DNA from 3 places in the Brucella tritici genome. Region 3 is predicted to be linked to each of the others. Evidence: riboswitches for the same ligand, from Rfam matches in the RefSeq annotation. Region 3 holds a riboswitch; each other region holds the start of a gene.

Region 1 (9,792 bases), on a different contig from region 3:
AGCGTTCCGTCCAGATCGACTGCCAGCGGCACATCCTTGCTGTTCTGCCCCCGCGTGTCCATTTTCAGCCCTTTTTTCGCTCAGGCGTGAATGCGGTTCGATCAACCTTTTTCGCCTAAGCCCCCTGTCGTAAAGGGATAGAGGCAGAAACCAAATGAAAAATGAATTTTTTCGATACAATCAATAATTGATTAGCTGAATACAATTTCTGCTTAAAATTTTCTCAATAGCCAAGTTACGACATAATGCTAACGGTCTGCATCACTCATGTGTCGCAAAACGAGACCGCAACGTCAACGCCTTCTCCATCACGGAAGGTTTCGGCGCCGGTGTCACGCGGCGCCGAAATGCCATCAGAAACTCCAGTCTTCATCCTCGGTCGCAACCGCCTTGCCAATGACGTAAGACGAGCCGGAACCGGAGAAGAAATCGTGGTTTTCGTCTGCATTCGGTGAAAGAGCGGACAGGATCGCCGGATTGACCTTGCACGCCTCCGCCGGAAAGAGTGCCTCATAGCCAAGGTTCATGAGGGCCTTGTTGGCGTTGTAGTGCAGGAACTTCTTGACGTCTTCGGTCAGGCCTACGCCGTCGTAGAGCGCTTCCGTGTAACGAACCTCATTGTCGTAAAGTTCCAGCAGAAGCTCAAAAGCAAAATCCTTGATCGTCTGCTTCTGCTCTTCGTTCAGCCGCTCCAGTCCACGCTGGAATTTATAACCAATGTAATAGCCATGCACGGCTTCATCCCGAATGATGAGCCGGATAAGATCGGCCGTATTCGTCAGCTTTGCCCGGCTCGACCAGTACATGGGCAGATAGAAGCCAGAATAGAACAAAAAGCTTTCCAGAAAGACGCTGGCGATCTTCTTTTTCAGCGGATCATCCGCGCGATACTGGTCCAGGATCAGGACAGACTTGCGCTGTAGAAACTCGTTTTCCTCCGACCAACGATAGGCATCGTCAACATCCGGCGTCAGGCACAGCGTCGAGAAAATCGACGAATAAGAGCGCGCGTGAACTGCTTCCATGAAGGAGATGTTGGACAGCACTGCCTCTTCATGCGGCGTCACGGCATCATCCATCAGCTTCACGGCACCGACCGCGTTCTGGATCGTATCGAGCAGCGTCAGCCCGGTGAAAACGCGGATCGTCAGCTGCTTTTCCTGCGGTTTCAGCGTCTCCCATGACTGAATGTCATTGGAAAGCGGCACTTTCTCCGGCAGCCAGAAATTGCCGGTCAGACGGTTCCAGACCTCAAGGTCTTTCTCATCTTCGATCCGGTTCCAGTTGATGGCGCGCACGGCTGCAGGCTTCGGGTTCTTGGTCTTCACTTGAATATTCATGGTCATCACCAGTGGTCAGAGGGCGCAGGAAACGCAGCCCTGCACTTCCGTGCCGGAAAGCGCCATCTGGCGCAGGCGAATGTAATAGATAGTCTTGATGCCCTTCTTCCACGCGTAGATCTGCGCACGGTTGATGTCGCGGGTAGTTGCCGTATCGCGGAAGAACAATGTCAGAGACAGGCCCTGATCGACGTGCTGCGTCGCCGCCGCGTAAGTGTCGATGATCTTTTCCGGCCCTATCTCATAAGCATCCTGATAATAGTCGAGATTGTCATTGGTCATGAAAGCTGCCGGATAGTAGACGCGGCCGATCTTTCCTTCCTTGCGTATCTCGATCTTCGACACGATCGGATGGATCGAGGAGGTCGAATGATTGATGTAGGAGATCGATCCGGTCGGCGGCACGGCCTGAAGGTTCTGGTTATAAAGCCCGCCCTCCATCACCGCATTTTTCAGGTCGCGCCAGTCGTCCTGCGACGGGATCGCAATGCCAGCTTTTTCGAAGATTTCGCGAACCTTTTCCGTCGCCGGTTCCCAAAGCTGCTCGGTATATTTGTCAAAATATTCACCCGATGCATATTTGGATTTCTCGAAACCCTTGAACGACTTCCCCGTTTCCACCGCAATCAGGTTCGATGCGCGGATCGCATGATAGGTCACCGTATAGAAATAGATATTCGTGAAATCGACACCTTCATCGGAACCGTAGTAAATCCGCTCGCGGGCGAGATAACCATGCAAATTCATCTGGCCGAGACCGATGGCATGGCTTTCATCATTCCCTCGGGCGACTGACGGCACGGAACCGATATGGCTCATATCGGAAACTGCAGTCAGGGCGCGGATGGAGGTCTCGATGGTCTTGCCGAAATCTGACGAGTCCATCGCCGATGCAATGTTGAGCGAACCCAGATTGCACGAAATATCCTTGCCGAGATAATCATAGGAAAGGTCCTCGCCGAAGATGCTCGCCTCGCTCACCTGCAGGATTTCCGAACAGAGATTGCTCATGGTGATGCGCCCATCAATCGGATTGGCGCGATTCACCGTGTCCTCGAACATGATATAGGGATAGCCGGACTCGAACTGGATTTCCGCCAGCACCTGAAAGAACTCGCGTGCATTGATCTTCTTCTTGGCAATACGCGCGTCGTCGACCATTTCCCGATATTTTTCGGTGACCGAAATCTCGGTCAATGGAACGCCGTAAACCCGCTCCACATCGTAGGGCGAGAAGAGGTACATATCCTCGTTGTTCTTCGCGAGTTCGAAGGTAATGTCTGGAATGACCACACCAAGCGACAAGGTTTTAATGCGGATTTTCTCGTCGGCGTTTTCACGCTTCGTATCAAGAAAACGCATGATATCCGGGTGGTGTGCGTGCAGATAGACAGCGCCGGCGCCTTGCCGCGCGCCAAGCTGATTAGCGTAGGAAAAGGAATCCTCAAGAAGCTTCATCACCGGAATGATGCCGGATGACTGGTTCTGGATTTGCTTGATGGGAGCACCCGCCTCGCGAATATTGGTGAGGCTCAAGGCCACCCCGCCGCCCCGCTTCGACAATTGCAGAGCCGAGTTGATGGAGCGGCCGATGGACTCCATATTGTCCTCGACACGCAGCAGAAAACACGAGACGAGCTCGCCGCGCTGTTTCTTTCCCGCATTGAGGAATGTAGGCGTCGCAGGCTGATAGCGGCCTGAAATGATCTCATCAACGAGATCGCGCGCAAGCTGCTCATTGCCGCGCGCCAGCGCCAGCGCCACCATACAGACGCGATCCTCATAGCGCTCGAGATAGCGCTTTCCGTCGAAGGTCTTCAGCGTATAGCTGGTGTAATATTTGAATGCGCCAAGAAAGGTCGGAAACCGGAATTTCTTCGCATAGGCTTCGTCGAAAAGATCGCGCACGAAATTGAAGGAATACTGGTCCAGTACTTCCTGTTCGTAATAGCCTTCGGCCACCAGATAATCGAGCTTTTCCCGCAAGTTATGGAAAAAGACGGTGTTCTGGTTCACGTGCTGGAGGAAATACTGGCGTGCAGCCTGCCGGTCTCGATCAAGCTGGATTTTTCCCTCGTCATCGTAAAGGTTCAGCATCGCGTTGAGCGCGTGATAATCCAGCCCGTCCGAGGATTTTGCCGGTTTGCTGCTGTTGGAAGTCGCCGCTTGAGGCGCATCCTGCGCCACTGGTCGTGCCTCGCGCTCTCGGATCAAGGTCGTGTCTGCCGTGTCCAAAATCGTTCCATCCCGTTTTTGACATTGCCAATGTCCTCATCGGTTCCCAGAAGCTCGAAGCGGTAGAGATAGGGAACCTGACATTTGGCGGAGATAATGTTGCCGGCGATACAGAAAGCCTCGCCGAAATTGCTGTTTCCCGCGGCAATCACGCCGCGGATGAAAGAGCGGTTGCTCTCATCGTTGAGGAAGCGGATCACAGGTTTGGGGACAGCGCCCTTGGAGCCGCCGCCGCCATATGTGGGCGTCACGAGCACGAATGGCTCGCGCACCTGCAATCCGCCTGAACCGTCCATCGGGATACGGTTCGACCGCATTCCAAGCCGCTCGACAAACCGGTGTGTATTTTCCGACCGGCTGGAGAAATAGACGATCAGGCTCATGTGACCATAGCCCTCAGGCGAGAGCGCTGATCATATCGGGCCGGAAGCCCGCCCAATGGGATTCACCTGCCACAACCACCGGCACCTGGCGATAACCCATGCCCTGAACGAGATGGAAAGCATCGGCATCGGCAGAGATATCGATGACCTCATATTCGATGCCTTGGCGGTCGAGGGCGCGTGTGGTGGCGGTGCACTGAACGCAGGCGGGTTTGCTATAAACTGTAACGTTCATTTTTTCCTCACTGGAGCATGTCTCCCAAAAGTGGTAACCGGTTTTGCGGCTAAGACATGCATAAAAACAAAGGGATAGAGTATTCCCAACGGTTCGGTTTAAACTGGAATACTCTCGATAGGAGACGCAAAGAGCCGTTCGCACATCGCAAGATGCGCGTCGAAAGACATGAGATACGGGACCGGCCGGTCGCAATAACAAGCAGCCTGACCGCAACAAACTATACCTCGAAGGGAGGACCGGAACCGAAACTGAATATACTGGACATGGACTTCACCCCGAAGCTATGAGCGGGAAGTTCGGGACAGCAATCTGCAAGGCAATAGTTTGCCACACATAATTGCGCGCCAACCGGACACCCCGCCCGTGGACGTTTTCGTTCAAGGCAGGTCTCCTGGCTCACGGATCAACGTCCTGTCCGCCTTCCCAGCCAAAGCCAGTGACATGATGAACAGAACTCTCCGCTTACAGTTGCGGGGGCAGCTCCGGCATTGCCCCATCCATCATGGATGAAACGCACCGGATTCCCGTCTTAGCTTTCGACCCAACGAATCGAAAGAACCTAGAACACTATATATAGTAGTCGAAGTTAAAAACCCGTCAACGGATAGTTGGCGGCAAACGTAAAATTAACGGGCCATTATGTGAGCCCTGTGAATAGCAGGGATTATCGCTGTTTATTTTGCGGGTTTGATCGGTTTCGGTCTGAATTCCGGCTTGATGGCCTTGAGGGCCATGCGATCCACCAGCGCGGGAGCGACAAGTTTCAACCAGCGCCCGAATCGCATCTGGGGCGTCATCAACACTTCACGCTTGCGTGCCCGCACACCTTCCAGCATCAGTCGTACGGCTTCTTCGACCGGCATCATGTCATCTTCACGGACACCGCTCGTTCCAAGAGTGCCACCGCTTGCACTATAGCCCACTTTTCGAATGTCGGTTTTGACGACGCCCGGATAGACGATGGTGACCGATATCCCGCTTGGTTCCAGTTCTGCACGAAGCGCCTCACAGAAACCCGAAAGAGCGAACTTCGTTCCGCTATAGGCCGTACGCCCCGGCACGCCGATCAATCCGGCAACAGATGAGACAGCCACGATACGTCCCTTGCTGGCGGCAAGATGCGGAAGTGCGGCATGAATGGGCCAGACGCTACCCCAGTAATTCAACTCCATCAGATCATGCATCCAGTTGAGATCGTCCGGCGTGATTTCGGCAAAATTGGCGTGAGCCGACATGCCGGCATTTACGATCAACGTGTCGATGCGACCGAAAGCAGAAACAGTCTTATCAATCAAAGCGATGCAGGCTGCACGAACTTTCACATCGGTCGGCACCACCAGCACGGAGCTGCCCAGTTGCCGCAACTCGGTGGCCAGATTTTCCAGCTTTTCCACATTGCGCGCAGCTAGCACAAGAGCAGCATTGGCGCGGTCACGCCGGACAATCTGCCGTGCAGTTTCTGCGCCGATTCCTTCCGATGCTCCCGTTATGATCGTCACATCCATGCGAGGCCCTCCCTGCCTGTCGATCAGATGACAGGCAAGGTACAGGCAGGGCAATCCGTGCGTCTAGTGATTTAGACCTTGCGCGATAGAATAGCAGCAAGAGCGAGACCGCCGATCAGCGATATGTGCTCCAGCGCCACCGTCATATCCCGGAAAGCTTCTTTTCCTTCGTTTGCCCAGAACGGGTGCGCAACGGGAATGGTCAGGATCGTAAAGACGGCAAGAGCACCACAAGCCAGCCAGGTTCCGCGATTGAAGATGATCATCAGTGATCCGCCAATCTGCAAAAGCAGGGTTGCGCTGTTGAACAGCCAGCCCGGATGAAGACCAAAGCTTTCCATTTCCGCAGCATGGGCGCCGAAGTCGAAGAACTTGGCCAGCCCACTCGACCAGAAAACGAAGGTAAGGACCACCCGCGCCAGCAAAAGACCGACACGGGAATCTAGGATGTTGGCGATGAAACGCGGCATCGGTCAGTCCTTTCCGCCGGCGATACGGATAACCTTGGACGCGACCGCCACGGCAATTACTGGCGCGAGCGCGAATATCACCGACAGCCAGAGCGAGGCATTTGCCGCACCCTCCACACCGCCCGGCACGGCAATACCGGCAAAATTGGCAACCATCCCCGCGCAAGCCGTCCCGAAGGCTATGGCGAAGAGCTGTACGGTCGTCATTCCACCCGCTGCGAGATCCTGCTCGGTCGGGGGAGCGCTCTGATAGACGCGGGTAACGAGGCTGGGCCAGGCAAGGCCGATCCCGAAACCGATCAGGATGAGCCCAAGGCAGACGGGCGCGAGCAGCGACCAGTTGCCGCTGCCATGGATCGGGAGAAATATGGCGAGCAGGACAAGACCGGCAAGCGCGAGAACAGGTCCGGCAACAACAAGCCTGTCGCCCCCCTTCTCCTGCCATCTGGAACTGAGGAAGGATGCCACCGTCCAGCCGATTGCCATAAGTGCCGCCAGATATCCCGCCCAGAGCGGAGACTGGCCATGCAGGTGCTGCAGCAGATAAGGCACGTAAATTTCGGGCTGCATGCTGAGCATCAAAAGCGCGATCGTAAGGTAAAGAGCACCCAGCGGCGTCGACAGGCTGAACGAGCGGCGCGGCAGGAGACGTGCCTTGGCGTCGCGATCCACGACTGCAATGATGGCGATCATGAATATCGCAGCCCCCAGACCGACGACCTTCCATAGCGTTTCCTGTGACAGGCTCCCCGCTGAAACCGCAAGGACAGCGCCGGTCAGGAGGATGAGTTGAAGAACCGGAATGGAAACGCGCTCGTTTCTATCCCAGCTTGAGCGCGGCAAAGTCGCGAATGCCACCACAGCGAAAAGACCCGATACCGGCAGCAACCACCAGAAAGCGGCGCGCCATGCGCCATATTCGGCAAAGATGCCGCCAATCGCCGGACCGATCAGCGTTGCCACGCCGAACATAGCGGAAATAAGACCGATGGCCCGGCCCCACAGGCGCTCCGGCAACACGACACGGGTGAGACCATAGGCGAGCGCGTAAAGAAATCCGCCACCGAGGCCTTGCACGCTCCGCCCCGCCAGCATGACCGGCATGTTGATGGCCAGAGATGAGATCAGTGTGCCGGCTGCGAACAGCAGGGTCGCCACGACATAGGCGCCTCTTGGACCGGCACTTTTCAGCAGCCGCGCGGTGAGTGCAGCCCCCAGAATGGAGGCAACGACGAACAAGGTCGTCGCCCAGGCATAGAAATCCATGCCGCCAATGTCCTGCACCACGCTCGGCATGACTGTAGTCGCGATATACATATTGACCGCATGGAGAGTGACCCCTCCGGCCAAAGCCAGGGCATAGAGGCCATTTTTACCGCTTAGAAGCTCCCCCCAGCCAGCAGGCGCATGTCCCGCAATCCCCGCTGGTGTTGTTTCTTCGATCGAACTTTGCACTGTCGGCCTCCGTGAACTGAATTGTTGCCGACGGGTTTATAGGACCTCAACTTTGGTTGAGGTCAATAGGCTATTTCCACTGGAAACGGGGGCTTTTGACCGGTGCGAAATGTGGCGTCGAACACAGCAAGATCGCCGCAGCGAATGAGCGCCGCAGCGTCGGAAAGGTTCGTCCCAGATGCATGGAAGTCAGATGAGATTGCCCGGCTTGACCATCAATCTTCGGGGACCAGCGCCTTGCTGACCGAGGATGTCGTCCGGATTTCGCAACGGGCATTCGGACAGCGAGAGACAACCGCAGCCGATGCAACTCGTTATCTGGTCACGAAGCTGCATCAGACTGTCGATGCGTTCCTGAAGCATGTCTTTCCAGGCTTCCGAAAAACGTCTCCAGTCCTCCGCTGTCGGCACGTGGTCGTGGGGAAGGTCTTCCAGCGCTTCACGAATGATCGCAAGCGGAATGCCCGCGCGTTGCGCGATCTTGATAATGGCAATGCGGCGCAGCACGGCACGGTGATAGCGGCGCTGGTTGCCCTCTGTGCGCCAGCCCTCGATGAGTCCCTTGGTTTCATAGAAATGGACCGTAGATACCGCCACGCCGGCGCGTCGGGAAACGTCACCAACCGTCAGGCTTTTCTTGAGACCTGAATGTTCCATCTCGTCAAACTCGATCATGCCGAATGTGTAGGCCGCAGCCCCGCACAATTGCAAGTCACGTCATAAATCCGCATCATGTCTCAACGCGCGATAATTGCGGCGTGCCCATAACAACGGGCGCGAATGCAGCGGCAGATCGGTATTCGTTACCAGCCCAGCAAAAAGCGTGTGATCCGCCATTGGAACGCTGCCCGCCAGTTCGCAGTCAATGGCGGCCGAAGCCCCGAAAAGACGCGGCCTGCCAGACGGCCATTCGCCCCACACACCAATGAGAAATCTCTGCGCGTGGAGAACCTTCCCCGCGAAGGCATCGCCGATCATCTCCTGCCCTTCCGCGAGCATGGCGAGCGAGAAGCCGCCATCAGAAAGGATCGCGGTTGCCAGCGCGCTGTCGCTTTTCACCGAAACCAAAACCATGGGCGGCTCGGCGGAAAGCGACAACACCGCTGTCACCGTGCGACCGTGGGCTTCACCGGCATCGCATGCGGTCACCACGGACACTGTTGCGGCCATCCGCGACATCGCATCCGCGAACTCTCGCTTCGAAACGGCGCCGATTGCGTCGCGGTCTATATGCAGCACGTTTCTGTTCATCATGTCAGGCAACCTTCGGCTTCTGTCCCTGATAGCGCCGGTCGGAAAACGCCCCGCAGCGCTTCCGACCGGCCATGGCCTCACGTCGGGATGTCCGTTCGGCCATATCGGTTCCAAACAGCTATTCGGAATGCTGTTTCAGATAGGCGATCATGTTTTCGAGATCTTTTTCCCTGGTCAGCCCGGCAAAAGCCATCCAGGTGCCCTTCACCATGGCCTGCGGCTTCCTGAGAAAAGCCTTCAACTCCTCGTCATTCCAGACCAACCCCTCGGCAGCCGCCTTGCGCATCGCATCCGAATAGGGATAGCCCGGATAGGAGGCGGCCTTGCGGCCCACCACGCCTTTCAGTGATTGTCCGCGTTTGCTTTCGTCGGCATCCGCCGTGTGGCAGACGGAGCATCGCTTGAAGAGTTTTTCCCCGGCCGCAGCATCTGCCCCTTCACCAGAGGCGGCTGTCGAAACAAGAAGGACAGTGGAAAAAGCAAGGGGAACAAGAAGAAGCGACAAGCGCATGGACGATACTCCAGATGATCGGCCATGCTTCTCTAGTTCCTCAACCTTGGTTGAGGTCAAGAGCAAATCTCGTCTGCTTCCTCATTTTTTAGACACCGCTCGTGGAAAAATTCGCAGCAGCGCTCAACACAGCCCGTATCGACGCGGTTGCGATATCGTCGTCGATCCCGACGCCGAAAACTTTCCGTCCATCATGCGTACGGCATTCGATGTAAGCCGCAGCCTGCGCGTAGGTGCCCTTTTTCAATGAATGTTCGTGATAGTCGACGATTTCCAGATCGATATCGCAACCGGCCTGCAATGCCGCGACCGCACTTGATATCAAACCATTGCCGCGCCCGGTTATTGCGATTTCCTGCCCGCGATGCCGAATGCGCCCGGCGAAGACACGCGCCTCTCCG
Region 2 (9,792 bases), on a different contig from region 3:
TCGACATTGCCTGCCGACCAGCCGACATTGCGTGCTGAGAGGATCATGACGACGCCCTCCTTTGTCCAAGCAACAGAGCGAATGCCGGTGCCCCGAACAAGGCCGTGATGACGCCGATCGGCAAAACCTGCCCCGGAATGATGATGCGTGACAGGATATCGGCGACGATCATGAAGATTGCCCCGATGAGTGCTGCCGCGGGCAACAGCCTGCCGTGTCTGACCCCAACCACCATGCGCGCCGCATGGGGAATGACGAGACCGATAAAGCCGACAGAGCCAACGATGGAAACCATGACCGCCGTCATCATGGCGCTGACACCAATCAGCACCGCATAGACGCGACGCACCGGTATGCCGAGCGAAGCGGCGGATTCGGTTCCGAAGGTAAAGGCATCGAGCGCACGCGCATGCCACAGGCAGATGGCAAGCCCGATCAGGCAGGCAGGCAGGGCAAGAGTGACATCAGGCCAGCGCACGCCCGAAAGATTGCCCAAAAGCCAGAACATGATGCCGCGCGCCTGCTCCGCATTTGCGGCTTTTGTGACGATGAATGATGTCAGCGCATTGAAAAGCTGCGAACCGGCAATGCCTGCGAGGATGATCGCGCTGCTGCCGCGTCCGGCTCGCAACGCCAGCAGTGACACAAGGCAGAAAGCAACAATAGCGCCAATGAACGCACCCAGCGAAAGCGTCAGCACGCCAGCGCCTATGCCGAGAATGGCAACGCCGACCGCGCCCGTCGAAGCACCAGCGGAGATGCCCAGAATATAAGGATCGGCGAGCGAATTTCGGAGCAGCGACTGCAGAATGACACCAGATATTGCGAGCGACGCGCCACAACATGCCGCGATAACCGCACGGCTGAGACGATAGCTCCAGACGATCCCTTCATCGATGGGCTCGAGCGGATATCCGGCATTCCACACCCGATTGGCCACGGTCTTCGCAACCACATCGAGCGGTATTGCCGTTTCGCCTATCGCCGCTCCGAACCAAAGAGCAAGAAGAAGCAGGACAAGCGAAAAGGCCAGGAAGAACACGCCGGAGCGTGCCCTTCCCTTCTGTTTGAAGCCTGTTGTCGCCGCCCGAACCGTCACTTGTTCAGGCCCGAGGCGGCAATGTCGGCAGCAAGCGTTTCAATGCCTTCAATCACGCGAAGCGACGTGCTCATCGACTGCGCATCCATATCGAAGACATGCTTGTCCTTGACCGCAGGCATCAGTTTCGTGACCGCATCGTTCTCGAGGAACTGGTGCTTGACGGCAATGTCGTCAGCCGGATAGCGACGGCGATCCAGCTTTGCAGCCACGATCATCGAAGGGTTCGATTTTGCAATCGTTTCCCATCCGACCGTCGGCCATTCTTCCTCGCTGTCGATCACATTCTTGATGCCGAGCGCCGAAAGAATATAGGCGGGCGCGCCGAACTTGCCTGCAACATAGGGATCGGCATCGACCTGCGTGCTGGAGAACCAGACGACAGCCGAAAGCTTTCCGTCCGCAGCCCCAATTTTTTCACGCGCAGCCGCTTCACGCGCCTTCAGGTCGGCGACGAGTTTCTCGCCACGGTCCTGCACATTGAAGATTTGCGCCAGTTCGGTAATTTCCTGATAGACGATATCCATCTTGAACGCCGCCGTACGAACGCCGTCGCCACCACCGGAATTGTCTTTGCCAACGCAATCGGATGGCGAGGTATAGGCCGGAATGCCCAGTTCCTCGAACTGTTCAGGCTTTGCCACGATGCCTGTCGGGCCGACATGCCACTGGAAATCTGCCGTCACGATATCCGGCTTCTGCGCCAGAACGCTTTCAAAGCTCGGATCATTATCGGCAAGCCGCTTGACCTTGGCATTCACCTCTTCAAAGCCTTTGAGAACAGGGCCGAACCACACTGCCGTGCCGACGACCTTGTCGCCGAGACCCAGGCTGTAAAGAATTTCTGTGCTGCTCTGGCCAACTGCAACCGCGCGGGCGGGTGCCTGCTTGAAGGTAACGACACGACCGCAATTTTTCAGAGTCAGCGGATATTGCGTTTCCGCTGCCTGAGCGGTCACACCGCCTGCGAGAAAAAATGCAGCCGCGCAAACGGCGGCGCGAAACGGCATCTTGCCGAGAATATTCATGAAAGTCCCCGAAATGATGAGAGAAAGACGCCCTGTCAGGCGGCGGATAAAATCCGGCGCGGAAGACGAACAGGCATATCCGGGAACATGTCGAAATCATGCGATAACGATGGGAGGAAGCGTCCTGCGACGCGGAAATCTGTCATAACCGGCTCCTGCTCCGGGCATCCCCGCCCGTGACAATGGACAACACTAAACGGCAGGTCTCCTGGCTCACGAATATCTGCTGTTCATCTGCCTTCCCGCGCTTCTCCGGCACAGTGGCATGACGCTTTGAACGTCACGAGGATGAACGGCAATCCGCTTACAGTTGCGGGGGCAGCCACGGTCTTGGCCCCTTTTCGGGTCGTCCTCACCGTGTTCCCTATTAATCCCCTTCGCTCTCGGTCGGGGAACCGTCGTTACACAATTACGTCAGCGCATCGCCGCCGTCAAGCGCGTCTCGCGCTCTGTTTCGGCCTGCAATTTCAAGTGATTCGAAAGTCTGCCGCTTAAATTGCGGCCAAACTATAGTCGCACATACTGGCCTATTGAATTTGTTTTTGGCAATATCCATGTAGACAACTCCCGCTAGAGGAGCGGGACTTTGGGGAGGTCCGCCGGAAGGCGGCATACATTCTATCTGGGAGGACATATGCGTAGATTTATTCTGGCCCTGACGTCGGTGGCGGCGTTGGCCATGGCAGGCTCTGCTTCCGCAGAAGACTATAAGGTGCTTGCGCCTGCGGCTCCAGGCGGCGGCTGGGACCAGACGGCACGCACGATGCAGAGCGCGCTTCAGGATGAAAAGATTTCCGGCAGCGTTCAGGTCATCAACGTTCCGGGCGCTGGCGGCACCATCGGCCTCGCTCAGTTTGTAAACCAGAACAAGGGCGACCCGAGCCAGCTCATCGTCGGCGGCTATGTCATGGTCGGCGCTATCCTGACCAACAAGTCGCCGGTGACACTTGATGCCATCACGCCGATTGCACGCCTCACAGGTGAATATGAAGCCATCGTCGTACCGGCATCTTCCGACATCCAGAATCTTGGCGATCTTGCCGCGAAGCTGAAGGCTGATCCGGGCTCCGTTTCGTGGGGCGGCGGTTCCGCAGGCGGCACCGATCACATCACCGCAGGCCTCTTTGCCAAGGCAGCAGGGGTCGACCCGACCAAGGTCAACTACATCGCCTTCTCCGGCGGTGGTGAAGCACTGGCTGCCATTCTCGGCAATCAGGTGACCGTAGGCATTTCCGGCTACGGCGAATTCGAACCCCAGATCAAGGCTGGGACGCTGCGCATCATCGGTATTTCAAGCGACAAGCGCCTGGAAGGCATCGACGCACCAACCTTCAAGGAAGGTGGCGTGGATGTTTCGATCCAAAACTGGCGCATGGTGGGTGCGGCTCCCGGCATCACTGCCGAACAGGAAGCTGCCATCAATGCCGATATCGAGAAAATGGTAAAGTCCGAATCCTGGCAGAAAGCCCTGAAAGACAAGGGCTGGGCGGATACATATCTCGCTGGCCCGGCATTCAAGGAGCAGCTTGCCAAGGACGTCGCCGCGACTGAGACCATCCTCAAGGAAATCGGCCTCGTCAAATGACAGGATCAGAACCGCAGGAAAAGCGCCGCCCGGAAGGGGCGGCGCCAGATTTCGCCGCTCTTGTCATCGCCCTTGTTCTTGCAGCTGTCGCCATCGCCATTGCGTGGTCGACAACCTATGGCAACGACGTGACGAGCTACTCGCCGGTCGGCCCGAAAACCGTCCCCTATGTCGTTGCAGCCGGATTGTTCGGCCTTGCCATATGGACCGTATTCGAAGCGCTTCGCGGTGATTTCCCCGAGCGTGAGCATCAGGAAATCGCCCCTATGGCATGGATCATCGGCGGCCTGGCTATCCAGATGCTGACGATGAAGACAGTCGGCTTTTCCCTGTCCACCGGCCTGCTTTTCGCAGCAACAGCACGCGGCTTCGGCTATCGCAAATTCTGGATCAGCGTTCCCGTCGGCATCGTCTTTGCCTTCGTGATCTGGTTCATCTTTGCGCGCGGCCTGCAGCTATCGCTGCCGTCCGGCTGGCTCGAACAATTCGTTTAGAGCATTCCCAGTTTTGACTGAAACATTGGAAATGCTCTAAGTCCTTGTTTTGTCGCATTATCCTACGCAAAGCCGCTTCGCGTTTTTGCTGGAAATGCTTTAAAGGCTAAGTGCCATCATGGATACTGTCGCACTTCTCGCCAACGGGCTTCTGGTGGCGCTTGAACCATCGAATCTTCTTTATGCGCTGATCGGCGTCACGCTCGGCACAGCCGTCGGCGTCTTGCCCGGCATTGGCCCGGCGCTCACCGTCGCGCTCCTTCTGCCCGTTACCTACAAGCTGGACCCGTCCGGCTCCCTCATCATGTTCGCGGGCATTTATTACGGCGGCATGTATGGCGGCTCAACCACATCGATCCTGCTGAATACGCCGGGAGAAAGCGCCTCCATCGTCACCGCGTTGGAGGGCAACAAGATGGCTCGGGCCGGACGTGGCGGACCAGCACTTGCAACGGCGGCCATCGGCTCGTTCATTGCGGGCCTGATCGCCACTCTGGCGCTCGCCTTCGTAGCACCTTGGGTCGTGAAATTCGCCTTGTCCTTCGGGCCTTCCGAATACTTCGCACTCATGCTTCTGGCTTTCATGACAGTCTCGGCCGCATTCGGCGATTCCACGCTGCGCGGATTGACATCCCTGTTCATCGGATTGGCGCTCGGCCTGATCGGCATCGACCAGTTGACCGGTCAGGCACGCCTTGTCATGGGAACGCCGAACCTGCTCGATGGCATCAATGTCACCACATTGGCGGTGGCGCTGTTCGCCATCGGCGAAACGCTTGCGGTCGTGTCGAAGAAGCTTCGGCCAGAAGATGAAGTCATTGCGGTCAAGGGTTCCGTCTGGATGACCAAAAACGACTGGAAACGCTCTTGGATGCCGTGGCTGCGCGGCACCGCCATCGGCTTTCCAATCGGAGCCATGCCTGCGGGCGGCGCCGATGTATCGAGCTTCCTTTCCTATTCAGCGGAACGGCAATTCTCGAAACATCCGGAAGAATTCGGCAAAGGCGCCATTGAAGGCGTTGCGGGACCGGAGGCAGCCAACAATGCTTCCGCCGCCGGAACTCTCGTTCCGCTTCTGACGCTTGGCCTGCCCACCACAGCGACGGCTGCAATCATGCTTGCCGGTTTCCAGCAGTTCGGCTTGCAACCCGGCCCCCTCCTCTTCGTGACCAATGCCACGCTGGTCTGGGGTCTGGTGGCGAGCCTTCTCGTTGCCAATCTGATGCTGCTGGTTCTCAACCTACCGCTGATCGGCCTTTGGGTGAAGATGCTCACCATCCCGCGCCACTGGCTCTATGCAGGCATTCTGGTTTTCGCAACGCTTGGAACAATCGGCGCGAATGCTTCCACCTCCATGCTGTTCGGCCTGCCGGTCTCATTCGAACTTGGCCTGCTTCTGGCATTCGGTGTGCTGGGCTATGTACTACGGCGCTTCTCATACCCCATCGCGCCGGTTGTCGTGGGCCTGATCCTCGGGCCAATGGCAGAAAAGAGCCTGCGTCAGGCTTTGCAGATCAGTCAGGGAAACCCGATGACTCTGGTGCATTCCTGGGTGTCGATAGTGCTCATCACACTGGCGATTGCCGCAGTCGTCGTCCCCATGGTCATGAGACAGCGGGGCAAGGGTGCCCTGTTGAGCCAAATGGCGACAGATGAGGATTAAACACAAGAAAGCCCGGCATTGCCGGGCTTTTTACTCAGATACGCATACGCTTACTTAACTGCTCAACCCTGAATACGACGGAACTGGTCAACGTCGATGCCAAGCGTCTCAAGGTCCTGGGCAGTTGGCTTCTGGCCAGCGCGCACAGCAGCAGAAGCACGAACGGCGCTACCGAATTGCGCGAATGCACGACCGAAACGATTATTGAAGCGGGTAAACATTTTTCTCTCCATCACGGACACTTTGTCGGTCCGTGCCCATGAGATGGGGATCGCGCCGATTACTTAGAAGATCGGCATTTGCATGCCAGCCATGCAGTTTCGGCATGCTCCTTTCAGCCCGTCTTGATTGCGATCAATGCCACCCGCTCGCTGGCTTGCGAAGCTCTTTTCAACCAAAGGAAGGAGCTACAGAATGTCGAATACCCCCCACACACTTGGAGAAGAGTTTCCCGGCCAACTCGACGCCATTCATGCCCTGAAAGCAAAGGATGCGCATTTTGCCCGCATTCTGGAAGAGTATGATTCCGTCAATGACCGCATTCACCGCGCCGAAACGAAGATTGCGCCGGTGAGCCAGGAAGAAGAAACGAACCTGCGCAAACAGCGTCTCACCTTGAAGGACAGCATCGCCGAGGCGCTTGCCGCAGCCTGATGTGCCATTCGGGATAACATAACGTAAATCACTAGCGAAAGCAGCCCAGACAGGGAGCCTTGGAGCGCATCTGGAAAAGTGCGAAACAGTTTTCTGACAAGGATGCGCTCTAACGTTGATCTGTCTTGGCTGAGGAAAGCAATGATGAAAGGATTTCTAATTGTTCCTGCTGCTTTTCGATAAGTGCTTTGAGTTCGTTCGAACGCAATTGATCAAACTTCTCGTGTAGCGCCATTATTTCGATTTCAGCCTTGAGGTTCACTTCGTAATCATGTGCAGCATCCAACCGGTCCCTTGCGGCTTGCCGGTTCTGGCTCATCATAATGATAGGCGCCTGCACTGCGGCAAGCATTGAAAGCACGAGATTGAGGAAGATGAACGGGTAAGGGTCGAAAGCAAGCGCAACTGTATTGGCAACGACCCACGCGACCAAAACGAGCGCAAACAGCATTATGAAGGTCCACGAACCACCAAATTCGGCGACCTTATCTGCCAGCCGTTGGCCGTAGGTGAGCTTCTCGTCAAACGACCTGTTTACATCTCGTGCTATCGTTTGGCGCTCTGACAGTCGCGCGAGGACAGACTGTTCTCTGGCTGTCAGCGAATCTGCTGATCGCCCTAAATACCTTAGAGTTCGTTCTGCAACCTCGTGACGAAAGCCAGTGTCATTCTCATCGGCATGGGCCATTGCGATCTCCAATCATCCAGAGGTCCGCATGTTCCACAATTGCGCGAACGATCACAATCTCAAACCCTCAATAATCGCTGAGGATCGAGTTGTATTTTCCCGACGTGCATTTGTGTTGGCGCCTATTCGTCCGCAGACAACGCGCGCCACATGCGATGCCCGGCCATAAAGGCAATACGGAGGAGACGCTGCCAGCAGGCAGGCATTCTGCCAATTCGATGATCTTGCTATATAATTTGGGCTTGGTGGCTTGAAATAATGGTACGGTCGGTTGGAGTTGAACCAACGACCTCAGGAGCCACAATCCTGCGCTCTAACCAACTGAGCTACGACCGCGTACCTTTGTGTCGGCTGCGTGACGCTCTGGCGTCGCCGACAGGGGGTCACATACGGAGAATCGATCCATATTGCAAGTGATTATAGCTCTCTTTTTTCAGAAATTCCCAATTGCGGGATTCTATATCAAATCCTGCTGTGAAAGGTCACGGGCTGGTAACCATTATAGGAGACCGGCTGTGCACAACCCGGATATTGGCCCGAGCCTGTAAAATTGCCTTTCCCACATTAACTAATGAAACAGAAAATGCAGCCCATACCCAATGGCAATGTGGACCCGCGCCCATAAGAGGCTTATTAACAGGGTGTTAACGAGCACTGCGGGCGGTCGAAAGAACAGGTAAGGACAGGTATGTCAGGATCATACCCCTTCATCGATATTGCCGCGCTGGATTCTATCCGCGAAGGCTTTGCAAAGGGTGATGCGCAGCTCGTGCTGACGCACGACCTTTCGGCAGTGCTTTGGGTCAACGGCCCCGGCGCGAAGCTTTTCGGCTTCGATCGCGTGGAAGACATGATCGGCGGCGGCCTTGATCTGCCCATAGCCACACGCCGGCAGATCGCCTCGTCGAACAGCAATGCGGAGGGTGAAACCCGAACCGTTTCCGTTCGTCTGGGTGGCGGATTGCGTTCCGATCTCATCCGTTTCAGTGTTTCGCAGATCACCCTTCCCGACGGCGTGTCCGGGCTGCTGCTGACTGCCGATGGCAAGGACGCAGAAGCTGAAGCCATCATTTCCGGCCTGAGCGATGACAGCACGCATATTGCACTGATTGACGCAAGCAGCCGGGTGATTGCCGCAAGCCCACGTTTTGCAGCGCTCGACATTTCCTCCACCACGCTGGAAGACCTTGTCATCGAAGCCGCAGACGCGAGCGACCGCATCGTCAAACGTCGCATCCGCTCTGGAAAGCACTCCGTACCCGGAGGGATTGCGCGACTGACCGACACGCCGCCCATGCACCTTCTCTTCATTGTCGGTGACGCTCCCCTCGCGACATTGGAAGCACCTGTCGCCATGCAGGGTGAAGCCGAAGAGATACTGGAAGAGATGCTTCCAGAGCCCGCAGCAAGCGCAAATACTGAAGATGCCTCTGCCGATCAGCCCAAGCCCCGCAGCTTTGTGTTCGAACAAGATGCTCCGCCAGCGCGCTTCATCTGGAAGGTAGGCCCCGACGGCACTTTCAGCGAAGTATCCCCGGACCTTGCCGCAACGATTGGGCCGAATGCGGCTGACGTCGTTGGACGTCGCTTTGCCGATGTCGCCAATGTCTTCGGCTTCGATCCGGATGGCAGCATTGCGGCCCTGCTGGACAAGCGTGACACATGGTCGGGAAAACGGTTGATGTGGCCGGTAGAGGGCACGGATTTGCGCGTGCCGGTCGAGCTTGCCGCCCTGCCCGTCTATTCCCGCGACCGGGAGTTTACCGGTTTTCGCGGCTTTGGTCTGGTGCGTCCGGCAGAGGCCGAAAAGGACCCCGAGGAAATCGGGCTGGTGCTTGCAGGTGGCATTCCGCAGACGCGCAAGCCTGTCAACGAGCCGGTTGAAACGGCAACATCTGTCGAAGACGACGACGTTCTGGCGCTGAGCGAAGAAGTCGCCAATGACGATAGTCCTGTTGCAACGTTGCCCAAGCCACCGCTGGATATCGCGCCGACACCGGGGCGCCGCGAATCCGACAAGGTCATCAGCCTGCTGAATGCCTGCGCGCAGGAAAAAGTGGCTGCTGATCAGGCACGCATGCTGAAGGAACAGGAGCGCGAAGAGCGCCCCGAAGGCGGGCTGACCAAGACTGAACGCAATGCATTTCGCGAAATCGCTGACCGTCTGCGCAAGCAGGGTCTTGCCAATTCGCGCGCCGAAACCGAAACGGCTCCCATATCGGAAGAAACCGTTGCCGACAGCTCTCAGCCGGTCGAACAGACTGATGCGAAAGCACCGTTCATCGATGACGTTGCAACGGAAGAAGTCCCACTTGCGGCCTCCGCAGCGACCTACGGCGATGAAACCGCTCTTCTGGCCAATCTTCCTGTGCCGGTGATTATTCATTCGGGCGACAAGATTCATTACGTCAATCAGGCTTTGCTCGATCTCACCGGCTATGAATCGCTCGACGATATTCGCGATGCGGGTGGCGTGGACGTGCTGTTCAACAGCGAAAGCGATGATGGTGAAACGCGACAGGGCATGGTGCTGCGCCGTGCCAATGGCAGCGAAGAATCTGTCGATGCGCATCTCAATGCC
Region 3 (9,792 bases):
GTCTGGAACGCGAAATAGCACAGCACAAAAACTACAGCCAAAGGCAGGCCGAAAAGCCTCCTGTCGGCAGTGGAAACAGCGGTGGCTGATCGTTGTGCAGTCAAACTCATTGCCCTGAATAAAAAATAATCTGTACAGGCTTCACCGGAAGCGTTCTGCATTTCACAGGATTATGTCCGGATTTCAATCGGACGGCTCAAAAAGCTTTGTAACAAAGGCGTGTAATTGTGCAATTTTGCGGGATCAAGAGCAACGGGCCAGATTTAGGCAACTATTCGTAGGCCTAAATGGCAAAAACCGCGCTGCCAGAGGTGCACGGTTTTGCCAATTACGCATGGCATCTCCGCCGAACAATACACTGGCGGGATATACTGAGCTCCGGTACGCAGTACCAGATCCGGAGCGTTGAGCCGGGGTGACCCCGTCTCTTGCTCCTTTCTAGCCCAACATCGTTACCGTACGGTTATCAGAGACTTAAGCAAATCTAAACAATGCAAGTTTTTTGCATTGGCAATTGTTTACTTTGTTCCGGATTTGGCGCGTAGGTAGTTGATGATGCCCGAAAAGTCTTCGCCGCCATGACCTTCACCGTCAAAAAGGCTGTAAAGTTCCTGTGCATGTGCGCCAAGCGGCGTTTCCGCGCCAGCGCTTTGGGCGGCTTCCTGTGAAAGTTTGAGGTCCTTCAGCATCAAAGCTGCCGCAAAGCCGGGTTTATAGTCGCGGTTTGCCGGTGATGTCGGAACGGGGCCTGGAACAGGGCAGTAGGTTGTCAGTGACCAGCATTGCCCCGATGACGTTGACGCCACATCGAAGAGCGCCTGATGGGACAGGCCCAGTTTTTCAGCCAGGACAAAGGCCTCGCTGACACCGATCATCGATATGCCGAGGATCATATTGTTGCATATCTTTGCAGCCTGTCCTGCACCGTCGCCGCCGCAATGAACGATCTTTCCGGCCATGGGCTGCAGGATCGGCTCTCCGCGTTTGAACGCCTCGTCGCTGCCACCAGCCATGAAAGTCAGCGTACCTGCCGAAGCGCCACCGGTGCCGCCGGAAACGGGTGCATCAATGGAAAGATGTCCGTGGCTCGCGGCCAGTTCATGTGCTTTGCGTGCCGAATCCACGTCGATTGTGGAGCAGTCGATGAAAAGTGAGTCTTTTCGAGCTTTTGGTGCAATATCTTCATAGACAGAGAGAACGTGCTTTCCTGCTGGCAGCATGGTGATGACCACGTCGACGTCAGCAACTGCATCCTGCGCGCTCAACGCTATCGAGAGGCCATTGGCCTGCGCTTCATCAAGATGTTGCGGCAAGAGGTCGAAGCCGCGGACGGTGTGACCGGCTTTCACAAGGTTGGCGGCCATCGGGCCACCCATATTGCCAAGGCCGATAAATGCTATTGTGGCCATAATGAATTCCTCCCTTGGCGGTTGTTAACTGGAAGTACGTGCATCTTATCCGAAAGCCGTTCCACTTTTCGGGATGCACTTTGAAATCAACGTCCGATCATCTGGCGCGCAATGATCACACGCATGATCTCGTTTGTACCTTCGAGAATCTGGTGCACGCGGAGATCACGGACAAGCTTTTCGATCCCGTATTCATGCAGATAGCCGTAGCCACCGAAAAGCTGCAGCGCTTCGTTCGCCACATTGAAACCCGTGTCGGTAACGAAGCGCTTCGCCATCGCTGACCATTTGCCTGCATCATGTGTTTTGCGATCGAGCTTGCTTGCAGCGGTGTAAAGAAGCAGGCGCGACGCGGAGAGTTCGGTTTCCATATCCGCCAGGCGGAATTGCAGCGCTTGAAAACGATCGATTGTCTGGCCGAAAGCCTTACGCTGGCTGCAATATTCCAGCGACTTGTCGAGTGCCGATTGCGCGCCGCCGAGTGAGCAGGCGGCAATATTGAGCCGGCCGCCGTCAAGTCCTGCCATCGCTATGCGAAAGCCGGTACCTTCTTCGCCGAGAAGGTTTTCAGCGGGGACGCGACAATTATCGAATATGACGGTTCTCGTCGGTTGCGCATTCCAGCCCATCTTGAATTCATTCGCGCCAAACGAAAGGCCGGGTGCATCTTTTGGCACAACGATGGTGGAAATTCCCTTGGGGCCGTCCTCACCGGTACGCACCATCGTCACATAGACATCTGTGGCGCCTGCACCGGAAATGAACTGCTTGGAACCGTTGAGAATATAATGGTCGCCATCGCGTGTGGCCCGTGTTCTAAGCGCGGCGGCATCCGAACCCGATCCGGGCTCGGTCAGGCAATAGCTGGCAAGCGATTCCATCGACGTGAGCTTCGGCAGAAAGCGCTGGCGCTGTTCGTCGTTACCGTAGGTGTCGATCATCCACGCGGCCATGTTGTGGATGGAGACAAAAGCCGAAAATGAAGGGCATGCGGTTGCCAGCGCTTCAAAAATAAGCACTGCGTCGAGCCGTTTGAGTGCCGAGCCGCCTACATCTTCACGCACATAAATGCCGCCCATGCCAAGCGGCCCGGTCTCTTGCAATACATCGACCGGGAAATGTTTTTCGCGATCCCATTCCAATGCATACGGGGCAACGCGATCACTGGCGAAGGCTCGCGCCATATCCTGAATGGCAAGCTGATCTTCGTTCAGTTCGAACTGGTTCTGGTCGGCAGCATCCATGGTTTCCTCCCTGTAGCACCGTACCTCTTCCCCTGGACTAGATCATAACCGCGGAGGGCTGCCAACGCTCCATTGGAATAATGTTGCTCACATTTGTAATAAACTGATGCGCATTTTTGCATAGATGCTCGCCGATCAAGGTCCCGTTGCCAGCGAGTTCAGTTTAAGTTACGCAGCAATTTATGGCACGCGCAATCATGTTTCAGGGAACGGGTTCGGATGTCGGCAAAAGTGTTCTTGTTGCCGGACTATGCCGCGTTGCGCGCAATCGCGGTCTCAATGTTCGCCCTTTCAAGCCGCAAAACATGTCCAACAATGCAGCGGTCAGCGACGATGGCGGTGAAATCGGCCGGGCTCAGTGGTTGCAGGCATTGGCTTGCGCTGTACCGTCGTCTGTCCATATGAACCCGGTACTCCTCAAGCCGCAGACCGACATGGGTAGCCAGGTCGTCGTGCAGGGAAGGGTGCGGGGCGAAGCGCGCGGGCGCTACTATCAGGAATTGAAGCCGCAACTCATGGCGGCTGTCATGGAATCCTTCGCCATGGTCAGCGAAGGCGCGGACCTTGTGCTGGTGGAAGGGGCAGGGTCGCCGGCTGAAATCAATCTGCGGGCTGGCGATATCGCCAATATGGGGTTTGCCACGCAGGCCGATGTTCCGGTTGTTCTCGTAGGCGACATAGACAGAGGCGGCGTTATCGCTTCTCTCGTCGGCACGCACACTATTCTTTCCGAACAGGACCGCGCCATGGTTCGCGGTTTTCTGATCAACAAGTTCCGGGGCGATATCTCGCTTTTTGATGACGGGCTGGCTGCCATTACCCGGTTTACCGGCTGGCGCTCTTTCGGCGTTGTCCCGTGGCTGAAAGCGGTATCGAGACTGCCAGCCGAAGATTCTGTCGTTCTTGAACGTGCCGTTCGCGGAGACAAGAAGTCGCTTGTGGTTGCTGTGCCGATGTTGCCGCGCATCGCCAATTTCGACGATCTTGATCCGCTAAAAGCTGAACCGGATGTAGAAGTGGTCATGGTGCCGCCCGGTTCGAGCATTCCCGGTGATGCGGGTCTTGTCGTTCTGCCGGGGACGAAGTCCACGATAGCCGATATGCAGGCGGTTCGTGACCATGGCTGGGATCGCCAGTTGTCTGCCCATGTGAAACGAGGCGGTCATGTGCTCGGTATCTGCGGCGGGTTTCAGATGCTTGGTCGCCATATCAGCGACCCGTCTGGTATCGAGGGGCATGTACGCGACATTGACGGTCTTGGTCTTCTCGATATCGAAACTGTGATGGAGCCTGAAAAGGTGGTCCGCAATGTGCAGGCGACCTCGCTTCTCCATGATGTGCCGCTGCAAGGTTATGAAATTCATATCGGTCGAACGACCGGACCGGATATGGGGCGTCCCTTCGCCCGCATTGGCGAGCATGACGATGGAGCTGTATCGCCAGATGGGCGTATCACGGGGACTTATCTCCATGGTGTTTTCAATGCGGATGAATTTCGCCGGAGATTTCTGGAAAATCTTGGTGTGCGGAGCAGTTCGGTGAACTATCGCGCTGGCGTGGAAGCTGCATTGGATGAGTTGGCCGAAGGGTTGGAAGCCTGTCTTGATATCGATGCACTGTTCAAAATCCGTTGAATGTGAGCTTGTATCTTTACCATGTTCCGCACTGCCTTAAATCTTATTAATTGCTAGTTATTTTAAACGATTTATTTTATTATCATAGTTGTATAGAAATATTTTTATTATATGTGAATATTTATTAACTTAGTATTATATTTATTTAATGGGTGTTTATTGAGTGTTTTTGTTTCTTCTGGGTCTGCATCTCGTTTCAGTAATCTAAGAGTGCAGAATCTGCTCCTTTATTCTTTTGTGGTAGTCAGTGGTTTTTTTATTATTTTCCCTCAGACTGATTTGATTGTCTCCCGATATTTTTTCAAAGCGGGTAGTTTCTATTTTTCTCACAATCCAAACTGGATCGCATTGCGAGATTTTCACCGGCTCAGTCAATGGTATCTGTTAGTATCTATGGTCACGCTCGTGGCACTCTATGCTTTATGGCGTCATCCACTTTCAATCATTGCGCCGCATAAGGTTGTCTATGTTGTACTTACCTACGCGCTTGGCCCTGGTGTTCTCGTCCATAGTCTAAAACTTCTTATTGGTCGGGCGCGACCGAGGAACCTAGTGGAGTTCGGAGGGACGACTGATTTTACCCCAGCTTGGCAGTTAGCGCGCATGTGTGGTCATAGTTGTTCGTTCCCATCGGGTGAATCGTCGGCAGCGGCTGCAATGCTGCCGCTCTTGATCCTTGTACCGGCACGTTTTCGATTAAATGTAGCGGTTATTTTAGTTCCGGTTCTTGCACTCGTATCATTGAATCGCGTGTTTATGGGGGCACATTTCCTGTCTGATGTTGTCATCGCCTGGACGCTCATCATTGGTCTCATGATTTGGCTTTGGTCCAGAATTTCACGTCATGCCGATGTAATTGATGGCTGGGTGCGACTGAGAGGCCAAAACCTTCGAATGTGGTTGTATGTTCGCTGATTGACGCCGAAGGGGCGAAAGCCTACTGTCAAAATCGTGCAACAGGTCTTTGCCGGGACGAATCCCGGCGATACCAAAAAGGGAATGCGACGGACGGACCCAATCCGGGCGTCTTTATCGCAGCCGACCCCGCGACTGTAGAGCGGTGAGGGATGAGGCAAGCCGGGCAGCCGGTAACCACTGGAAGCATTAAAGGCTTCTGGGAAGGTAGCCTCAATCCCCGCGACCCGTGAGCCAGGAGACCTGCCTGTTGCGTGAAGGCATAGAGCCTGAACCCCATGGGAGGTCTTTCCCTGCTGCCTGCACGGAGGTTGTCATGGCTGCACGTACTCAAGATTCTGTTTCCAGCACACTCGCAATGCCGCTTGCTGCCCGTCTGGGCACTGCTGTGGTGTCACTGCTTCTCGGCGCGTTCCTGATTTACGGTGTAGGGCTTGCCCATTCCGATACGCTGCACGATTCAGCACATGATACGCGCCATTCTTATGGTTTTCCCTGCCACTGAGCAGCCTAACCTTTTTGAGAATTGAAGCTGAGCAAGGCTCGATGGCGGACGGCCATCGGCGCGAAATTGCTATTGAGGGACAGAAATGTTGATCCGTTATTTGTTGGCGACACTTGCTGCCGGTCTTCTGGCCGGGCTGCTGGTTACTCCCGCCATGTATTTGAAGACAGTGCCTTTGATCCTGCAAGCCGAAGTCTATGAAGATGCTGGTGGGGGGCACAGCCATGGCGAGGCGGAAGCCACGCCGCATGATCATGGTGCCGCTGCCGCAGATGCTGAAGAAGAAGGCGCCGAACTGCCTTTTGGGCGATTGGGCAATACGATCCTTGCCAATCTCGTAGCAGGAGCGGGGTTTGCCTTGCTGCTTGGTGGCGTGGCCTTGCTTCTAGGGCGCCGCATTACGGTACAGAATGGCATTTATTGGGGTGTTGCGGGCTTTTTTGCGGTCGCTTTTCTGCCCGCGTTGGGCTTGTCACCGGAATTGCCGGCAATGCCTGCGGCTGATCTGGCCGAACGTCAGCTCTGGTGGATTGCAACCGTGGCGCTGAGCGGTCTGGGGCTCTATCTCATCGTGTTGCGCCAGGAAATCTGGGCAAAAATCCTCGGTCTGGTGTTGATCGTGGCTCCACATCTCTATGGTGCTCCGCATCCGGAAGAGATCTCGTCACCGATTCCATCATTGCTTGCTTCGCAATATGCAGTCGCATCGCTGGCGACGAACCTGTTCATGTGGGCGGTGATCGGCCTCGCACTCGGCTGGTTCATCCAGCACTATGCATCGTCCGAGATTGAGGGCTGATGAAAATGGCTTCGCCGGGAAAATCGGTTCTGGTCCTTGGCGGAGCCCGTTCGGGCAAGTCGTCCTATGCCGAGAAGATGGCTGCGTCCTCGGGGCTTCAGCTGCTCTATCTGGCAACAGGACGCGCCTTCGACAAGGAAATGGAAAGCCGCATTGCCATTCACCGCGACCGCCGTGGTTCAGAATGGCAGACGGTAGAGGAACCGCTCGATCTCATTGGCGCACTAACATTGCATGTTGCTGCGGATCGGTTCGTGCTGATCGATTGTTTGACCCTGTGGCTGACCAATCTGATGATGGCCGAGCGCGATATAGCAACAGAGACGGCAAGTCTTGTTGCTATGCTGCCGAACCTTGCCGGGCCTGTTGTTTTTGTTTCGAACGAAGTTGGACTTGGGATTGTGCCGGAAAATCGCATGGCACGGGAATTTCGCGATCATGCAGGCTTTCTGCACCAGGCAGTGGCCGCAGTTGCGGATGAAGTTTATTTCATGGCGGCAGGGCTGCCGCTCAAGATGAAGGGATAAATCGATGCAGGGACAGAAAATTCCCGCAACAGTCATCACGGGTTTTCTCGGATCGGGCAAAACGACGATGATCCGCAACCTGCTGGAAAACGCTGACGGAAAACGCATCGCGTTGATTATCAATGAGTTCGGTGATCTCGGTGTCGATGGCGGTATTCTGAAAGGTTGTGGTATCGAGACTTGCCGCGAAGAAGATGTGATCGAGTTGAACAATGGTTGCATCTGCTGCACCGTTGCCGATGACTTCATCCCGACCATGACCAAGCTTCTGGATCGCGCTGATCGTCCAGATCATATTGTGATCGAGACCTCCGGTCTGGCATTGCCGCAACCACTCGTCGCCGCATTTAACTGGCCGGAAATCAAGACGCAGGTAACAGTCGACGGTGTAGTAACCGTGATTGATGCGGCAGCCGTTGCCGAAGGTCGTTTTGCCGATGACCACGACAAGGTGGATGCACAGCGCGCAGCGGATGAATCTCTTGACCATGAAAGCCCCTTAGAGGAACTTTTTGAGGATCAGATTCATGCTGCTGATCTGATTGTTCTCAACAAGGCCGATCTGATTGACGCCTCGATGCTCGACGGTGTTAAGGCCGATGTGGCCGAGCGTTCGTCGCGCCGGGTGAATATGGTTCCTGCGAGCTTTGGCAAACTGGGAGCTGACGTTTTGCTCGGCCTTGGCGTTGGCACTGAAGACGACATCGCCAACCGCAAATCCCACCATGAAATCCATCATGCAGATGGACATGAGCACGATCATGACGAGTTCGAGAGCTTCGTAGTCGAAGCGGGCTCTGTGGGCGATCCCAAGCTGTTCACGGAAAAACTGAAAGCGGTCATTGCGGAACACGATATTCTTCGCCTGAAAGGCTTTGTCGATGTGCCGGGCAAGCCGATGCGTCTGGTCGTGCAGGCAGTCGGTCCACGCATCGAGCATTATTTCGACCGTCCATGGGGCAAGGATGAAGCGCGCTCCACGCGACTGGTCGTGATCGGGCTGCACGACATCGATGAAGCAGCCATCGCCAAGGCCGTGAAAGACGCTGTCTGACCGATGCATCTTCTTCTTGCCCAGAAAGGAACAATCAGCGACGGCAATGAAGCCGTCGATCTCGGCCAGACGCCGGGAGAAATATTGTTTCTTTCCGCAGCCGATACTGAACTGGCCAGTCTGGCGCAGGCACATAGACTTGCGCCGGATTTGCCAAGCTTGCGGCTGGCCAATTTCCTGGGCCTCACCCATCCCATGTCGGTGGACGCTTATGTGGAGCGTACTGCCAGATATGCGAGCCTTATAGTAGTGCGCATCATTGGCGGCGAGACATACTGGCCCTACGGGCTGGAAGCGCTGCATGCCTGTGCCGTCAGTCACGGTATCAAGATCGCCGTATTGCCGGGAGACGACAAGCCGGATCATGGGCTGGACCGGTTTTCGACGATCTCTGTCCACGAGCGAAATGAACTCTGGCAGTATCTGATCGAGGGCGGTGCGGCGAATGCAGGCGCATTCCTTCGCTATTGCGCTGCGCTGATCGCAGGTTCCGAGAAGCCGGAAAGTGCGGCACCTCTGCTCAAGGCTGGTCTGTGGTGGCCGGGAGAGCATGTCTCCTCGCTAGACAGCATCCGCACGCATTGGAATGATGCAAAGGCACCTGTCGCTGGCATTATTTTTTATCGGGCGCTGGTGCAAAGCGGACAGACACAGCCCGTCGATGCGCTGATTGCTGCTTTGCAGGCAAAAGGCCTCAATCCGCTTCCAATATTCGTTTCGAGCCTCAAGGATCGATTGTCTGCGGCGGTCGTGGACGGCCTGTTCGAGGATTGTCCGCCGGATATCGTTTTGAACGCCACGGGATTTGCAATTTCTTCGCCGGGGGCGGAGCGCAAGCCGACTGTCCTCGATAAGCGCGGCAATATGGTGTTGCAGGTGATTTTCTCCGGCACGCCGAAGGCGGTTTGGGAGCGCTCGCAGCAAGGGCTTCTGGCGCGCGATCTGGCGATGAATGTCGCTTTGCCCGAAGTGGACGGGCGTGTGCTTTCGCGTGCCGTGTCCTTCAAGTCTGCAAAGCAGTTTGATGCGGCAGTGGAAGCGAATATCGTGACACACGAGCCGCATGAAAACCGCGTGGGCTTTGTGGCGCAACTTGCTGCAAACTGGGTGCGTTTGAAGCGGAAATCACCTGATGAAAGAAGTGTTGCGCTTATCCTCGCGAATTATCCGAACCGTGACGGACGGCTTGGAAACGGGGTAGGGCTCGATACGCCAGCCGGAACGGTTGAAGTACTGCACGCTATGGCGAAGGGCGGCTATCCCGTCGCTGACCTGCCCGCGGACGGTGATGCGTTGATGCGTGTCTTGACGGCAGGTCCGACCAACGCTGCGCGTGACGGACGTGAGATACGTGAAACGATTTCACTGAATCAATACAAGGCTTTCTTCAAAAAACTTCCCGTTGCGATTCAGAAGGAAATCGAAGGCCGCTGGGGCGCGCCGGAAAATGACCCTTATTTTGCGCAGGAGCTTGTCGCTTTCGCATTGCCATTGATGCGGCTGGGTGAAACCTTCGTGGGTATTCAGCCCGCACGCGGTTACAACATCGATCCGAAAGAGACTTATCACTCGCCTGATCTGGTGCCGCCGCACGGCTACATTGCTTTCTACGCTTTTCTGCGTGAGGTCGCAGGTATCGACGCCATTGTGCATATGGGCAAGCATGGAAATCTGGAGTGGTTGCCGGGGAAGGCGCTCGCGCTGT

The links. Region 3 has a riboswitch for cobalamin ahead of F9K94_RS03950 (CbtB domain-containing protein). Riboswitches for the same ligand answer to the same signal wherever they lie in the genome.
Region 1: it holds a riboswitch for cobalamin, as region 3 does, so the genes downstream of both, nrdH (glutaredoxin-like protein NrdH) here and F9K94_RS03950 (CbtB domain-containing protein) in region 3, are expected to answer to the same signal.
Region 2: it holds a riboswitch for cobalamin, as region 3 does, so the genes downstream of both, F9K94_RS16885 (ABC transporter substrate-binding protein) here and F9K94_RS03950 (CbtB domain-containing protein) in region 3, are expected to answer to the same signal.

Annotation. Positions count from the first base shown of each region.
Region 1 covers NZ_WBVY01000002.1:765,231-775,022, reverse strand. Annotated here, with positions in the region: gene F9K94_RS08950 (UbiA family prenyltransferase) at 1-62, opposite strand, end outside; gene nrdF (class 1b ribonucleoside-diphosphate reductase subunit beta) at 354-1,340, opposite strand; gene nrdE (class 1b ribonucleoside-diphosphate reductase subunit alpha) at 1,356-3,575, opposite strand; gene nrdI (class Ib ribonucleoside-diphosphate reductase assembly flavoprotein NrdI) at 3,551-3,958, opposite strand; gene nrdH (glutaredoxin-like protein NrdH) at 3,972-4,193, opposite strand; cobalamin riboswitch at 4,561-4,774, opposite strand; gene F9K94_RS08925 (SDR family oxidoreductase) at 4,871-5,701, opposite strand; gene F9K94_RS08920 (DoxX family protein) at 5,773-6,171, opposite strand; gene F9K94_RS08915 (MFS transporter) at 6,175-7,626, opposite strand; gene soxR (redox-sensitive transcriptional activator SoxR) at 7,816-8,283, opposite strand; gene F9K94_RS08905 (flavin reductase family protein) at 8,344-8,880, opposite strand; gene F9K94_RS08900 (c-type cytochrome) at 8,999-9,391, opposite strand; gene leuA (2-isopropylmalate synthase) at 9,480-9,792, opposite strand, start outside.
Region 2 covers NZ_WBVY01000004.1:504,572-514,363, forward strand. Annotated here, with positions in the region: gene F9K94_RS16875 (ABC transporter ATP-binding protein) at 1-47, opposite strand, end outside; gene F9K94_RS16880 (FecCD family ABC transporter permease) at 44-1,099, opposite strand; gene F9K94_RS16885 (ABC transporter substrate-binding protein) at 1,096-2,127, opposite strand; cobalamin riboswitch at 2,309-2,538, opposite strand; gene F9K94_RS16890 (Bug family tripartite tricarboxylate transporter substrate binding protein) at 2,762-3,712, shown strand; gene F9K94_RS16895 (tripartite tricarboxylate transporter TctB family protein) at 3,709-4,206, shown strand; gene F9K94_RS16900 (tripartite tricarboxylate transporter permease) at 4,325-5,869, shown strand; gene F9K94_RS24455 (hypothetical protein) at 5,932-6,090, opposite strand; gene F9K94_RS16905 (YdcH family protein) at 6,284-6,523, shown strand; gene F9K94_RS16910 (DUF1003 domain-containing protein) at 6,633-7,211, opposite strand; tRNA gene F9K94_RS16915 (tRNA-His) at 7,471-7,547, opposite strand; gene pdhS (cell-division control histidine kinase PdhS) at 7,900-9,792, shown strand, end outside.
Region 3 covers NZ_WBVY01000001.1:782,116-791,907, reverse strand. Annotated here, with positions in the region: gene F9K94_RS03975 (glycosyltransferase family 39 protein) at 1-110, opposite strand, end outside; gene mmsB (3-hydroxyisobutyrate dehydrogenase) at 519-1,409, opposite strand; gene F9K94_RS03965 (isobutyryl-CoA dehydrogenase) at 1,496-2,653, opposite strand; gene F9K94_RS03960 (cobyric acid synthase) at 2,836-4,287, shown strand; gene F9K94_RS03955 (phosphatase PAP2 family protein) at 4,447-5,202, shown strand; cobalamin riboswitch at 5,229-5,467, shown strand; gene F9K94_RS03950 (CbtB domain-containing protein) at 5,519-5,707, shown strand; gene F9K94_RS03945 (CbtA family protein) at 5,793-6,506, shown strand; gene cobU (bifunctional adenosylcobinamide kinase/adenosylcobinamide-phosphate guanylyltransferase) at 6,512-7,033, shown strand; gene cobW (cobalamin biosynthesis protein CobW) at 7,038-8,087, shown strand; gene cobN (cobaltochelatase subunit CobN) at 8,091-9,792, shown strand, end outside.